3 regions of the Mediterraneibacter flintii genome follow, and region 1 is predicted to be linked to each of the others. Evidence: predicted binding sites of a transcription regulator. Region 1 holds the regulator's gene; each other region holds the start of a gene.
What was found. The regulator NrdR, encoded in region 1, represses ribonucleotide reductase genes. The targets are predictions, from matches to a motif close to CACAANATNTTGTG.
Positions count from the first base shown of each region.

Region 1 (4,190 bases):
CACTCCGATATTTTTCAGCTCCTCTGCTATCACCTGCGCTGTATCTACATGCGGCTGATCCGCCGAGCTTACTGTGATTTCTAAATCAAATCCATCCGGATACCCTGCTTCTTTTAACAGTTCTTTCGCCTTCTCGTAGTCCTGCTCATAATAGTTTGTATAGGATTCATCAAAATATTTCTTCAATCCCGGATACATGCTTGTCCCTACACGCACCCCTTTTCCGTCTGCTATCATCGCCATAATCTCATCTGGATTGACAGCATAGCACAACGCCTGACGCACCTTCTCATTATTTAACGGCTCTGCGTCATTATTCAGGTACAATGCCTGTACCAGGTTCATTGTGCCTTCCTCAATATGAAATCCTTCTGTAAGCTCGGCTGCCTGTGCAGATGTCAGACGCATATACATATCAATTGAGCCACCCTTTAAATTCGTGACTACCATATCTGCGTCTGCCACAATCTTAAATTCGACTTCATCCAGATGTGCCTTCTCTCCCCAATAGCTCTCATTTTTCTTTAAAACAATATTTTCCTGCGGGGAACGGGACTCAAATACAAACGGCCCTGTGCCCACCGGAGCTGTCTCCAGTTCTTCGTAACCTTCAGGAATAATTGCGGTCGTCATATAGGCAAGAAATTCCGTATTCGGCTCTGTCAGACGTATCTCTATTGTTTTCTCATCCAGGATATTGACGCTCTCAATAATAGAATACGCCGATACAAACGGTTCTCCGTCTGACGTATCGGCGCATCTGTCAATTGAATATTTTACATCTTCTGCCGTAACGTCCTTCCCATTGTGGAACTTAACCCCATCACGCAAAGTAAAGGTATATACTTTTGCATCTTCTGAAATTTCATAACTGCTCGCTACGGCTTCTACTAAATTTCCATCCTTGTCTGGCTTCACCAGACCTTCATAAATGTTAAACAAAACCTCTTTTGTTCCTGCCGCAACTGCTTTGTGTGGGTCAAGACTGTCCAAATCCTGGGAAATACCAACACGGATACTTCCACCTTCGACCGGTTTTCCTGAAAGTTCATTTTCGGTTGCAGACGCTGTTTGATTCTTATCACCTGAACACCCGTTCAGTGCAACAGACAAAACAACTGTCAACACCAAAAGAATCGCTGTACCTCTTCTTTTCATGTCTGTCTCCTCCTTCAAATAACCTTCATTATTAAATTGTCGAACTCATTGTAAGGGATTTTTCTATATTTTGCAAGTGTTTCCTTTGCAAAAAGCAAAGGGATTGTGTATACTGAAGTCAGAATGTAAGTAACACCAGAAATAGCAAGAAAGGCAGGTTCTCATATGAAGTGTCCATATTGTGGTCATCCAGATACAAGAGTCATTGATTCCAGGCCGGCAGAAGATAAAAATTCTATCCGCAGGAGGCGTTCCTGCGATGAATGTGGCAAACGATTTACCACATATGAAAAGGTAGAGACGATTCCCTTGATTGTAATAAAAAAGGACAACAATCGGGAACAATATAACCGTTCCAAAATTGAGCATGGTATTTTAAGCGCGTGCTATAAGCGCCCTGTCTCAGCGGTTGAGATCCAGAAGACAATCGACTCCGTTGAACTGGAGATCTTCAACCGAGAAGAAAAAGAAATTCCAAGCAGCCTCATCGGAGAGATTGTAATGGATAAATTAAAAGCGCTGGATCCTGTCGCTTATGTAAGATTCGCTTCTGTTTACCGAGAATTCAAGGACGTCAATACCTTTATGGATGAGCTGAAAAAATTTCTTCAATAGAAAAAATGTACTCTGTTAAAAAAGTGAGAGAAAGCGGAATACATTGTTCCGCTTTCTCTCACCTTATGCTCTTTCTTGTATTTTGGACTGGATCCAGTCACAGATCTTGTCCGTATGCTTTACGGCAAGTTTTCTTTGTATTCCCCTGTTTTGCCATTTTGTCTTCAGATCTATATAAGCATAGTTAAAATGATTTTCTATAAATCCATGCAGAGCATCTCTTTCATAGCAGAATTCCACATATGTCCCCGCCTTTCTCAGCAATTTTCCATAGCTTTTTCCACCTTGATTCAGATTATCTCTGCCACATAACAGCAAATATGTATCCGGCATACCTTCCAGCATTTCTACTTTCATTAACTCTGGTGATACCATCGGTTTTTTTAAATTCTGCTCTTCCGTATAATAATAGGCAAATGTGTCCATAAGCTTTCCTTTTACAGAGAGACGGATCCTCTGTCTTTCTTTCGACTTCCTATAGACATCCATATATGGATAGTCCAGAATCTGACTTCCAATAGCATGTACACCACTTTGTTTGTCCATAAATGCAGCCCCTGCTGCCAGATTTGCCCCCGCACTGTGTCCCCATATAAGCACATGTCCCTGTTTCAGTCCATACTCCTTATATACGTGTTTCACACATGCAAAGACATCCTCCACACCTGTTGGATATTTATATTGCGGAGCTCTCCGGTAGTCACACGCAACAACCGGAATTTTCAAACGCTCATGGATATAGGCACATAAATCATCATCATCTCGGGCCGTATTATACATAAAACCACCGCCATGTACTTCTACAATCACATAGTCCCTGCGAGTACTCTTCTTATCATAATATAAGGCCTCAAAGCCGCACTCTCCTGGAAATGCTCTGACTTCCCCACGAAGCTTGCGCTGCCCTCTTTTTTGCATATACTCCTGGCTTTGAACGATCTGCTTCATCGTATAATACTTCATCACATTCTTCCTCTCCTGCCAATCTGCCGCGTAGTCTGCCGGACGATTATCTCTCCTTCGAAAATCTTTTTGGTTTTTTCTTTCGCGCCCTTTCTTATCTGTTCTATCAGCATTTCCGCTGCTATTTTCCCCATCTCTCTCGTAGGCTGGGCAATGGTAGTCAGAGCCGGACAAGTCAACTCTCCCAATGAAATATTGTCATACCCAATCACACTGATGTCTTCCGGCACATGTATCCCTGTATTGCACAGCGCAGTCACACAGCCAATCGCTAATAAATCTATCGCCGTCATAAGTGCATCCGGCCGTTCCCCTTTAAGAGACGCAAAATACGTTCCCGCCTGAATTCCTGCTTTCATATAATCCGTATTCTGTTCTGCAGGACACTGATAAACAAACTGAGGCAAATAGGGCAGGCCGCACTCTTTCAGCCCATCTTTAAACCCTTCAAAACGTGACTCTGTCGCCTGGATACTATCCATATTACGAATATATCCAATCTTTTTACAGCCTGTCTTTTTCAGAAAATGTACCCCTTGCATCGTAGATAAATATCCGTCCGTATATACGCAGGATACATTTTCTTTTTTCCCTATTACTTCATCCATGAAGATAATAGGAATCTCCTCTGAAATCTGCTTTAAATAACGCATCATAGCAGGCTTCACACCGTATGTATTATATATAATTCCATCTATATTGCGCTTCAGAAGTTCATTTACATATTCCTTTTCCGATATGGCGTTTCCTGTATTGCAGACCATTACCATATAGCCCTCACGCACAGCCATATCTTCTACTCCGTTGAACATCTCTCCATAAAACATATTCGTATATTCTGGCACGAGAAAAGCAATTGTTTTCGTCTGCCCTGTCCGAATTCCTTTTGCAAAATAACTCGGCGAATACTGAAGCTGGGCGATTGCATCTTCCACCGCCCTTTTTGTCTCCGGCTTCACTCTGGGATCCCCATTTATCACTCTGGAAACTGTTGATTTAGAGACATGTGCTATTTTAGCCACATCAAAAATCGTTGCCATGCCGTTCCTCCGTTTTATTTACTATGGCTCTATTATAGCAGTCCCGCCACTTTTAATGCAATATATTTTACAGTCTATCAAAAGCCATACGTCCTGCCATGACGGATTATAAATATAGTCTCCGGTAGACGAATAAACCAGGCTGTTCACTGCTTTTATATAGCTGCATATCTCTCCGTTTGTGGCATACCAAACGTCTGCTTTTCCTGACGCGTTTCTTAAAAATTGTTCTATCATTCCCCATTGTTCATATGCGTCAAACTCATAAGCATGCCCCCACAAATAAAACAACATTAATGCATTATAATCCTCATTGCTTACTGGCTGTAAAAATTTCTCCAGTAGTTCAAATACACATGTTTCTGTGTGATGACAGGTAGGATTCCATTCCAAGAAATCTTCAGGCAGGAAAAA
Region 1 covers NZ_AP031405.1:2,959,406-2,963,595, forward strand. Annotated here, with positions in the region: gene ACZ5C4_RS14220 (ABC transporter substrate-binding protein) at 1-1,158, opposite strand, end outside; gene nrdR (transcriptional regulator NrdR) at 1,324-1,773, shown strand; gene ACZ5C4_RS14230 (alpha/beta hydrolase) at 1,837-2,736, opposite strand; gene ACZ5C4_RS14235 (LacI family DNA-binding transcriptional regulator) at 2,736-3,776, opposite strand; gene ACZ5C4_RS14240 (polysaccharide deacetylase family protein) at 3,798-4,190, opposite strand, start outside.

Region 2 (4,190 bases), 540 kb from region 1:
GCAGACAGGAATCAGCTATATCCGTTCTGTTAGCCGGAGGTATGAAATTGCAGAGGATTTCTTTGAGAAGCATGATATTCATGTACATATCCCAGAAGGGGCGGTTCCTAAAGATGGCCCTTCTGCTGGGATAACGATGGCGACAGCTATGATTTCTGCCATTACCGGAAGAAAAGTGTGGGCGGATTTGGCAATGACAGGAGAAGTAACCTTAAGAGGAAGGGTGCTTGCGATCGGAGGATTGAAAGAAAAACTACTGGCGGCAAAAAATGCGGGAATTAAGACGGTTCTCATTCCGAAGGAAAACAAGGCAGATATAGAGGAGCTGTCTGCGGAGATCACAAAGGGGCTTCAAATTATACCAGTAGAAAATATGGACGAGGTCTTAGATAAGGCGCTTATAGCGGAGCACGCAGGAAAAGAGAAAAAAGAATAGGGAGATGTCATGGTAATTAGAAATATAAATCTGGAGACGGTCTGTGGAATTACAAGTAAGCTTCCAGAAAACAAGAAACCGGAAATAGCCTTCGCGGGAAAGTCGAACGTAGGAAAATCTTCTCTTATTAATGCCTTGATGAACCGGAAGTCTTATGCCAGAACTTCGGCTACTCCGGGCAAAACCCAGACGATTAATTTTTATAATATCAATGAAGAAGTATATCTGGTGGATTTGCCGGGATATGGATATGCCAAAGTTTCCGAGGAAGAGAAAAGGCAGTGGGGAAAACTGATAGAACGGTATCTGCATGAAGCGAAACAGCTGATGGCGGTATTTCTTTTGATTGATATCCGCCACGAGCCGTCCGCAAATGACAAAATGATGTATCAGTGGATTGTAGAGCAGGGCTTTGCTCCGATTATTATAGCTACAAAGCTGGACAAACTGAAAAAGAGTCAGGTTATGAAACATATAAGGATGGTAAAAGAGGGGCTTTCGCTGATACCAGGGACAAAGGTGATTCCATTTTCTTCTGTGACGAAACAGGGAAGGGAAGAAATATGGGAACTGATCGAGACAGAATATTTAGGTAAGGCAGAGGTGGAGATGGATGGAAAGTAGACGCCCGTACTGGCAGGTTGCAGTAAGCTTGGTTTTTAGCCTGCTGGCAACAGCAGCATTTGTAATTATCGGGATAAAAGCAATTGGGGTTCTAATGCCTTTTGTGATAGGCTGGATTATATCTGCAATCGCGGCGCCGCTTGTAAATTGGCTGGAGAGAAGATTAAAGATCGTAAAAAAATTAGGCTCCGCCCTTATAGTTGTATTGGTGCTTGCAGTAATTGTGCTTGTCCTGTATTTTTGTATCAGCCGTCTGGTAAGTGAAATTGGAGATCTGGCCAAAAATTTTCCGGAGATGTATGCACAGTTAGAAAGTGGGTTGAAACAGATTGGAGGTACTTTGTCCGGCGTGTTTGAAAAGTTGCCGGAAGGGATACAAAACGGCTGGAATGCTATGGCAGCGAATCTCGACCAGTATATGGGAAACTTAGTCTCTAAGGTCAGTGAGCCGACTGTGACAGCGGCAGGAAATTTTGCTAAAAAAGTGCCTTCTTATTTGATTGCATTTATTGTGGCGGTGATGTCGGCATATTTTTTTACTGTGCAGAGAGAAGAAGTAATTCAATGGCTTAAGAAGGTTTCTCCTGAATCAGTGACAAAAAGAATGTCACTTGTAATGGATAATCTGCGCTATGCTGTAGGAGGCTATTTTAAAGCACAGTTTAAGATTATGGCAGTAGTTTTTGTGATACTGCTGATAGGATTTGCAATTCTGGGGGTCAATTATTTTGTGCTTGTGGCATTTTTAATTGCATTTCTGGATTTTCTTCCATTTTTTGGAACGGGAACAGCGATGATTCCCTGGGCAGTGTATAAATTCTTTATGGGAGATTATAAATCGACGGTGATACTGGTTATATTCTATGTCGTTACCCAGCTTGTGAGACAGCTTCTACAGCCAAAGCTAGTGGGAGATAGTATGGGATTAAACCCTCTTGTCACCTTATTTTTGCTGTATATCGGATACAGAATCAGCAGTGTAATCGGTATGATTCTGGCGGTGCCGATTGGAATGATTCTTATCAATATGTGCCAGGCAGGTGCATTTGATTATATTTTTGATGACGTGAAAATTCTGGTAGAAGGAATTCTAGGACTCCGTGAGGAGAGAAAAGATTCAGAACAAAAAAAATGAGAGGAAGGATAGCATATCAGCTTTGGAACCATATTTTTAAAATATGGTTCCAGGGCTGAATTTTTATTCGGAATAGTCATATTTTGTATGGAAAAAGAAAAAACACACAATATATTGTATGTCTATGTTGAAAATAATCTAATTCTAGTATATAATCGCTGTATATCTTATTTTTAGGCTGTAATAAAAAATCAGGAGGACGTCCATGGCAGATTGTATAAATGAATGGGGAAGAGAATTAAATATAGAGGGAATTGCAGAAGTGCTGGAGGGAATCAAGCAAGATTTTCCGGGAGATATATATTCTTTACATGTATTAGAAGAACGGTGCAGTGGATTTTTAAAGCCGGGAATGCAAGAAAAAGAACGTCTGAAGATGCTTATAAAAGCGGCCACAGAGCTGACAAGTCAGGAGGCGCCGGAGTGGGAAAAAATTGCCGGAAGGCTGCTTGCGTTTCAGTTTTACTGCAATCTGAAAGAGGAAGAAACAAAACGAGGTATTCACAATTTTTATGAAAAAGTTTGTTATCTCGTCCGGCAGGGGCTTTACGGCAGCTATATTCTGGAGGCATACAGCAGCGAAGAGCTTCTTACAGCACAGACCTATATTGTGCAAGAAAGAGATAAATTATTTACATTTTCCGGTTTGGAGCTGCTTTTAAAAAGGTATGTTGTATCGACACACCAGCATGTACCTCTGGAAAGCCCGCAGGAAATGTTCTTAGGGATTGCTCTGCATCTTGCCATGAGGGAAAAGAAGAAGCGGATGAGTTGGGTGAAACGTTTTTATGATATTTTTTCCAAAATGGAGGTGACAATGGCTACGCCTACACTGTCAAACGCGAGAAAGCCTTTCCAGCAGCTTAGTTCCTGCTTTATTGATGTGGTGCCGGACAGCCTAAAGGGAATCTTTCGTTCGATAGATAATTTCGCACAGGTAAGCAAATATGGAGGCGGGATGGGGCTGTACTTTGGCAAGGTGCGTGCGGCAGGCAGTTCTATCCGCGGCTTTGAGGGTGCGGCAGGCGGCGTGATACGGTGGATACGTATTGTAAATGACACAGCGGTTGCGGTAGATCAGCTTGGAGTACGATCCGGAGCAGCCGCCGTCTATTTAGATGCATGGCACAGGGATCTGCCGGAGTTTTTACAAATACGGACGAATAATGGAGACGAGAGACTAAAAGCCCATGATGTATTTCCGGCAGTGTGCTATCCTGACCTTTTCTGGAGGCTGGCAAAGGAGAATCTGGATCAGGACTGGTATCTGATGTGCCCGCATGACATTTCTTTAGTAAAAGGATACTGTCTGGAAGATTATTATGGGGAGGAATGGGAAGAAAAATACTGGGACTGTGTGCAGGATACGCGGATCACAAAAAGAACAATCCGGCTGAAGGATATTGTGCGCCTGATTATCAAATCGGCAGCAGAGACAGGAACGCCGTTTGTATTTAATCGGGATATAGTAAACCGCGCCAATCCGAATCCGCATAGAGGAATGATATACTGTTCGAACCTGTGTACAGAAATCGCACAGAATATGTCTGGTATTTCTGATATAGATTCGAAAATACAGACAGAAGAGGGAGACACAGTTGTGGTGCAGACAACGAAGGCAGGAGATTTTGTTGTTTGTAATCTCGCCTCATTGACGCTGGGACGCCTTCCTGTCCACAATTTAGAATATATCAGGGAGGTAGTGCGTACAGCGGTGAGAGCGCTGGACAATGTAATCGATCTGAATTTCTACCCTATTCCTTATGCTGAAATTACAAACAGAAATTACAGGGCAATAGGGCTTGGGGTAAGCGGATACCATCATATGTTGGCAAAGAATCAGATAAAATGGGAATCAAAGGAACACCTTGCGTTTGTGGACAGGCTGTTTGAGGAACTGAACTATGCCGCTATAGAAGCAAGCAGTGATTATGCGGCAGAGAAAGGAAGCTACCGGTATTTCAAAGGATCAGACTGGGAAACAGGGGCTTACTT
Region 2 covers NZ_AP031405.1:2,424,145-2,428,334, reverse strand. Annotated here, with positions in the region: gene lon (endopeptidase La) at 1-436, shown strand, start outside; gene yihA (ribosome biogenesis GTP-binding protein YihA/YsxC) at 446-1,060, shown strand; gene ytvI (sporulation integral membrane protein YtvI) at 1,050-2,195, shown strand; gene ACZ5C4_RS11500 (ribonucleoside-diphosphate reductase subunit alpha) at 2,401-4,190, shown strand, end outside.
Region 2: ACZ5C4_RS11500 (ribonucleoside-diphosphate reductase subunit alpha) is a predicted target of NrdR. The motif match lies at 2,301-2,314, and genes of this name have one in related genera.

Region 3 (4,190 bases), 1.2 Mb from region 1:
GATACCCATTCATTCTGTCGATTTTTGTCAGGTTCTTACTGCCGCACTTTGGACACACATCCATATCTAATTCCTCGTGCCCACAGTCGTCACAGTAAGCGAGAGAAAGATTCACTCCTTCATAGTATCCCTTTGCCATCGCTCTCCTGACTAAAGATTTTACCGCTTCTTTATTATAGCTGATTGGATATTTCACATACTGAATTTTCCCGCCGTTGCTTAAATTCCAGAAACGTCCCTCCAAATCCTGCTTTTCAATCGGGGTGATGTCCTCCGACACATGACAATGGAAACTGTTGCTTACATATTCCCTGTCTGAAACATTCTCTATAATGCCGTATTTCTTGCGGAACTGCTGCACCTGCACGCCACATAGATTCTCTGCAGGTGTTCCGTAGATCGCATACAAATGTCCGTCCTCTTTTTTAAATATATCGATCTGATCGTTGATATACTGCAGTGTGTCCAATGCAAACTGCCCGTCCTCAACAAGCGATTTCTTATTATACAGCTGCTGGAGCTCATTTAACGCTGTTATGCCAAAGGAAGCTGTGGCAGATTTCAAAAGTGGTTTGATTTTGTCATACAGACCCAAATTTCCACCATAGAAACCTCCCTCACAATAGGCAAGTGGATTCGTCGACGCCTTCATCTCACCGAGATAATCATAGGTTCTCTGATGCAGCTTTCGTATCAAATTTAGATAATAATCCAATACTTCATAAAATGGTTTGCTCTCCTGCATAGACTTTGCATAGATCATTGGAAGATGCAGACTGATAGCGCCGATATTGAATCTCCCCACAAAAATCGGAACATCCTGTTCATCTGCCGGCTCCATCCCGCCTCTTTCATACCATGGAGACAAAAAAGCACGACATCCCATCGGGCTGATAATTTTCCCATACTTCTTATACATGCTCGGCACGTAGCCTTCCCCAGTCAGGCTCAGCCAATCCGGGTACATTGTTTTCCTGGAGCACTCAATGCCTGCCTCAAATACGTCCTCCAGAGGCTTTCCCGGCCCATGCAGATTTTCGTCATACAAAAATACAATCTTGGGAAACAGCACCGGTTTTTTATGTCCTTCTTTCCCCTGTCCTTTTCTGCGTACCTCCAGCATCTTAATGGTAGCCAGCTTCCCGTATTTGCTTGTCCTTGTTCCGGCAGTCACTGTGATGAACGGGTAATCTCCGCGGCTGGAGGAAACAGAATTGAACTTATATTCCCATCCCTGGAAGCCTTGCTCCATTTCTTTTTCCAGATCTGCCCAAGCAACCTCTTGTACCTTTTCTTCCTCAAGCCCCAGATTTCTATACTTTTCTATCAGGCGTCTATGGGATTTTTCTGCATAAGGCTCTAATATCTCATCTACGCTCGGCACAGTAAACCCGCCGTACTGCTGACTTGCAGCGCTTAACACAATATCACCGATCACATCAAATGCAGTGTCCAGCGTCTTCGGCTCATTATACCAGAGATTTCCCATCTCAAACCCGCCGTTTAAAACATTCTTCACATCAAACAGACAGCAGTTCATCGTGTCACGCCGCGCCGACATATCATGGATATAAATATACCCTTCGCGGATAGCCTGAATTTCCTCAACTGTCAAGAAAAATTTTTTATACAGCTCTTTGTTTAGTTCATTGAAAATCAGACTCCGTTTTGTAGATACGAGCGCACTGTCCGTATTGCTGTTTTCTTTGTCTCCGATATACATGATAGACTGGCTTTTCTTATATACTTCGTCCAGCATCTGCACGAAGTCCTGCTTGTAATTCCGATAATCTCTGTAGCTTTTCGCAACCACTGGATTTACCTTTTCTAAAGCCCCTTCCACCACATTGTGCATTTCTGCAATCGGAATTTCTGTAATATGCATACATTTTACTTTTTCTTCTACAAATTTACAGATATAGTCCAGTTCTTCGTCTGTAAATTTAATCAAAGCGCGATATGCCGATTTATTCACGGCAACAACGACTTTCTGTACATTAAAGTCCTCCTTTGTACCGTCTTTTTTGATCACCTTAATCATTCTGTCTGCTCCCTCCCTGCCTATTTTTACCATATTTTGTGTTTTATTACTATTTTCATACCCTATATAGTATATCAGTACTATCCATACTACCACCCTGTCCATCTACAGTCAACTTGGAATGTTCCACAAAAATATTTCCTGCTTCTTCCTTATTTTTTGTCTAAAAATATTTTTGATTCCTCTAGTTTTTTTATGATTTCCTTTATCATTATGCTATCTGCCACCAGCGCCATGCGGACATACCCTTCGCCGCCTCTGCCAAATGCACTTCCAGGCGTCACAATAACGCCTGTTTTCTCCATCAAATCCATGCAGAAATCAAAAGAGGTCTCATAATTGTCTGGAATTTTTGCCCATACAAACATTGTTCCCTGGCTGTCCGGCACATTCCATCCAATCTTTCTAAGCCCACTGCACAACATATGATTTCGTTCCTCATATTTTTTTCTTTGCTCTTCAATAAAACCATCTGGCCCCGTCAGCGCTGCTATAGCAGCATACTGTACAGGAAGGAAGATTCCGTAATCAATCTGCGATCGAAAAATCTTCAGTTTCTGTATTATTTCACTGTTTCCAACTAAAAAGGAGATTCGCGCACCTGTAAGGTTATATGATTTGGACAGAGAATAAAACTCAACACCTACGTCCTTTGCCCCGTCAAAGGCAAGGAAAGAGCTTCCTCTTTTATCTGTAAATATAATGTCAGAATACGCGTTGTCATGGAGAATAACAATCTCGTTTTCTTTCGCAAACGCAATCAGCTCTCTGTAAAATGCATCCGGCGCGCACACGCATACCGGATTGAGTGGATAAGACACAATCATATATTTCGCCCGTCTGCGCACCTCTTCTGGAATTTTGGAAAGCTGAGGCAGATACCCGTTCTTTTCCTCTATAGGATAAGTCTCCACCTTGGCTCCTGCCATAACTCCACTCATCTCAAACAGCGGATAGCCCGGATCCGGCACCAAGACCGTATCTGACGGATTACACAGAACCATGCCGATATGTGCCATTCCTTCTTGTGTGCCGTAAACCGATGTAATTTCTTCTTTTTCTAGTTCTACCCCAAAGCGGTGCCTGTAACGATACTGTACTGCTTCAATCAGCTCCGGCAGATCGGCGAGCGCATATTTATAGTTTTCTGGATTCTCACACGCCTTTTTCATCGCTTCCATCACGTGTGCAGCCGGAGCAAAATCCGGTGTTCCTACCGATAGATTAAATACCTGTTTTCCCCGCCCTATCAGTTCCTTCTTCTTTTCATTTAACACCGCAAATATTCCTGTTTCAAACTGGTTTACCTTATCGGAAAATTCAATTTTCTTCATCTGTTCCTCCTTAATAAATAGACTGCATCTTCAAACCTTTTATGTCCTTGCCTGCTATATCTTTTCTCTGGAATAATAAAACAAGCGGAAACAGTGTAACCTGCTGCCGCTTATTTAGCATACCATATTTTATATCTAAGTACAAACTTCCTGTCTTTCCTACAGAATTCCCCGTATCTCATTTAGCGAGTCTAAGTGGTTATCCTCCATATATTTTTCCATTCCGGCGATAATATCCAGAGAAATATCCGGTTTCATAAATGTGGCAGTTCCCACCTGTACAACCTGTGCCCCTGCCATAATAAATGCAATTGCATCCTGCCATGTCGTAATACCGCCCATCCCCATAACCGGTATTTTCACCGCTTTGCACACCTGATGTACCATACGCAGAGCGATCGGCCTGATCGCCGGACCAGACAGTCCCGCATATCCATTTTGAAATACCATTGCTTTCTTATCTATATCCACTGCCATCGCAAGAAACGTGTTGACAAGGGAAACTCCATCTGCTCCTTCCTCCTCGCACATTTTTGCCAGAGCTACAATATCCTCCGCATTGGGAGAAAGTTTTACTACCAGCTTGTGTTTGCTGATTTTCCTCACCTCGCGCACAAGCTCTCTGGCCGCCTCTGTCTTGACCCCAAAATTCATACCGCCCTCTTTTACATTGGGACAGGAAATATTTAATTCCAGAATATCTATGTTTACATCATTCAGGCGTTCTGCTCCGCAAAAATAATCCTCTTTCGAGTGTCCTCCCATATTTACAATGTTGACTACGTCTTTTTCATTGATCCAATCCAGAACTTGTT
Region 3 covers NZ_AP031405.1:1,746,286-1,750,475, reverse strand. Annotated here, with positions in the region: gene nrdD (anaerobic ribonucleoside-triphosphate reductase) at 1-2,041, opposite strand, end outside; gene ACZ5C4_RS08225 (aminotransferase class I/II-fold pyridoxal phosphate-dependent enzyme) at 2,194-3,375, opposite strand; gene ACZ5C4_RS08220 (dihydroorotate dehydrogenase) at 3,535-4,190, opposite strand, start outside.
Region 3: nrdD (anaerobic ribonucleoside-triphosphate reductase) is a predicted target of NrdR. The motif match lies at 2,069-2,082, and genes of this name have one in related genera.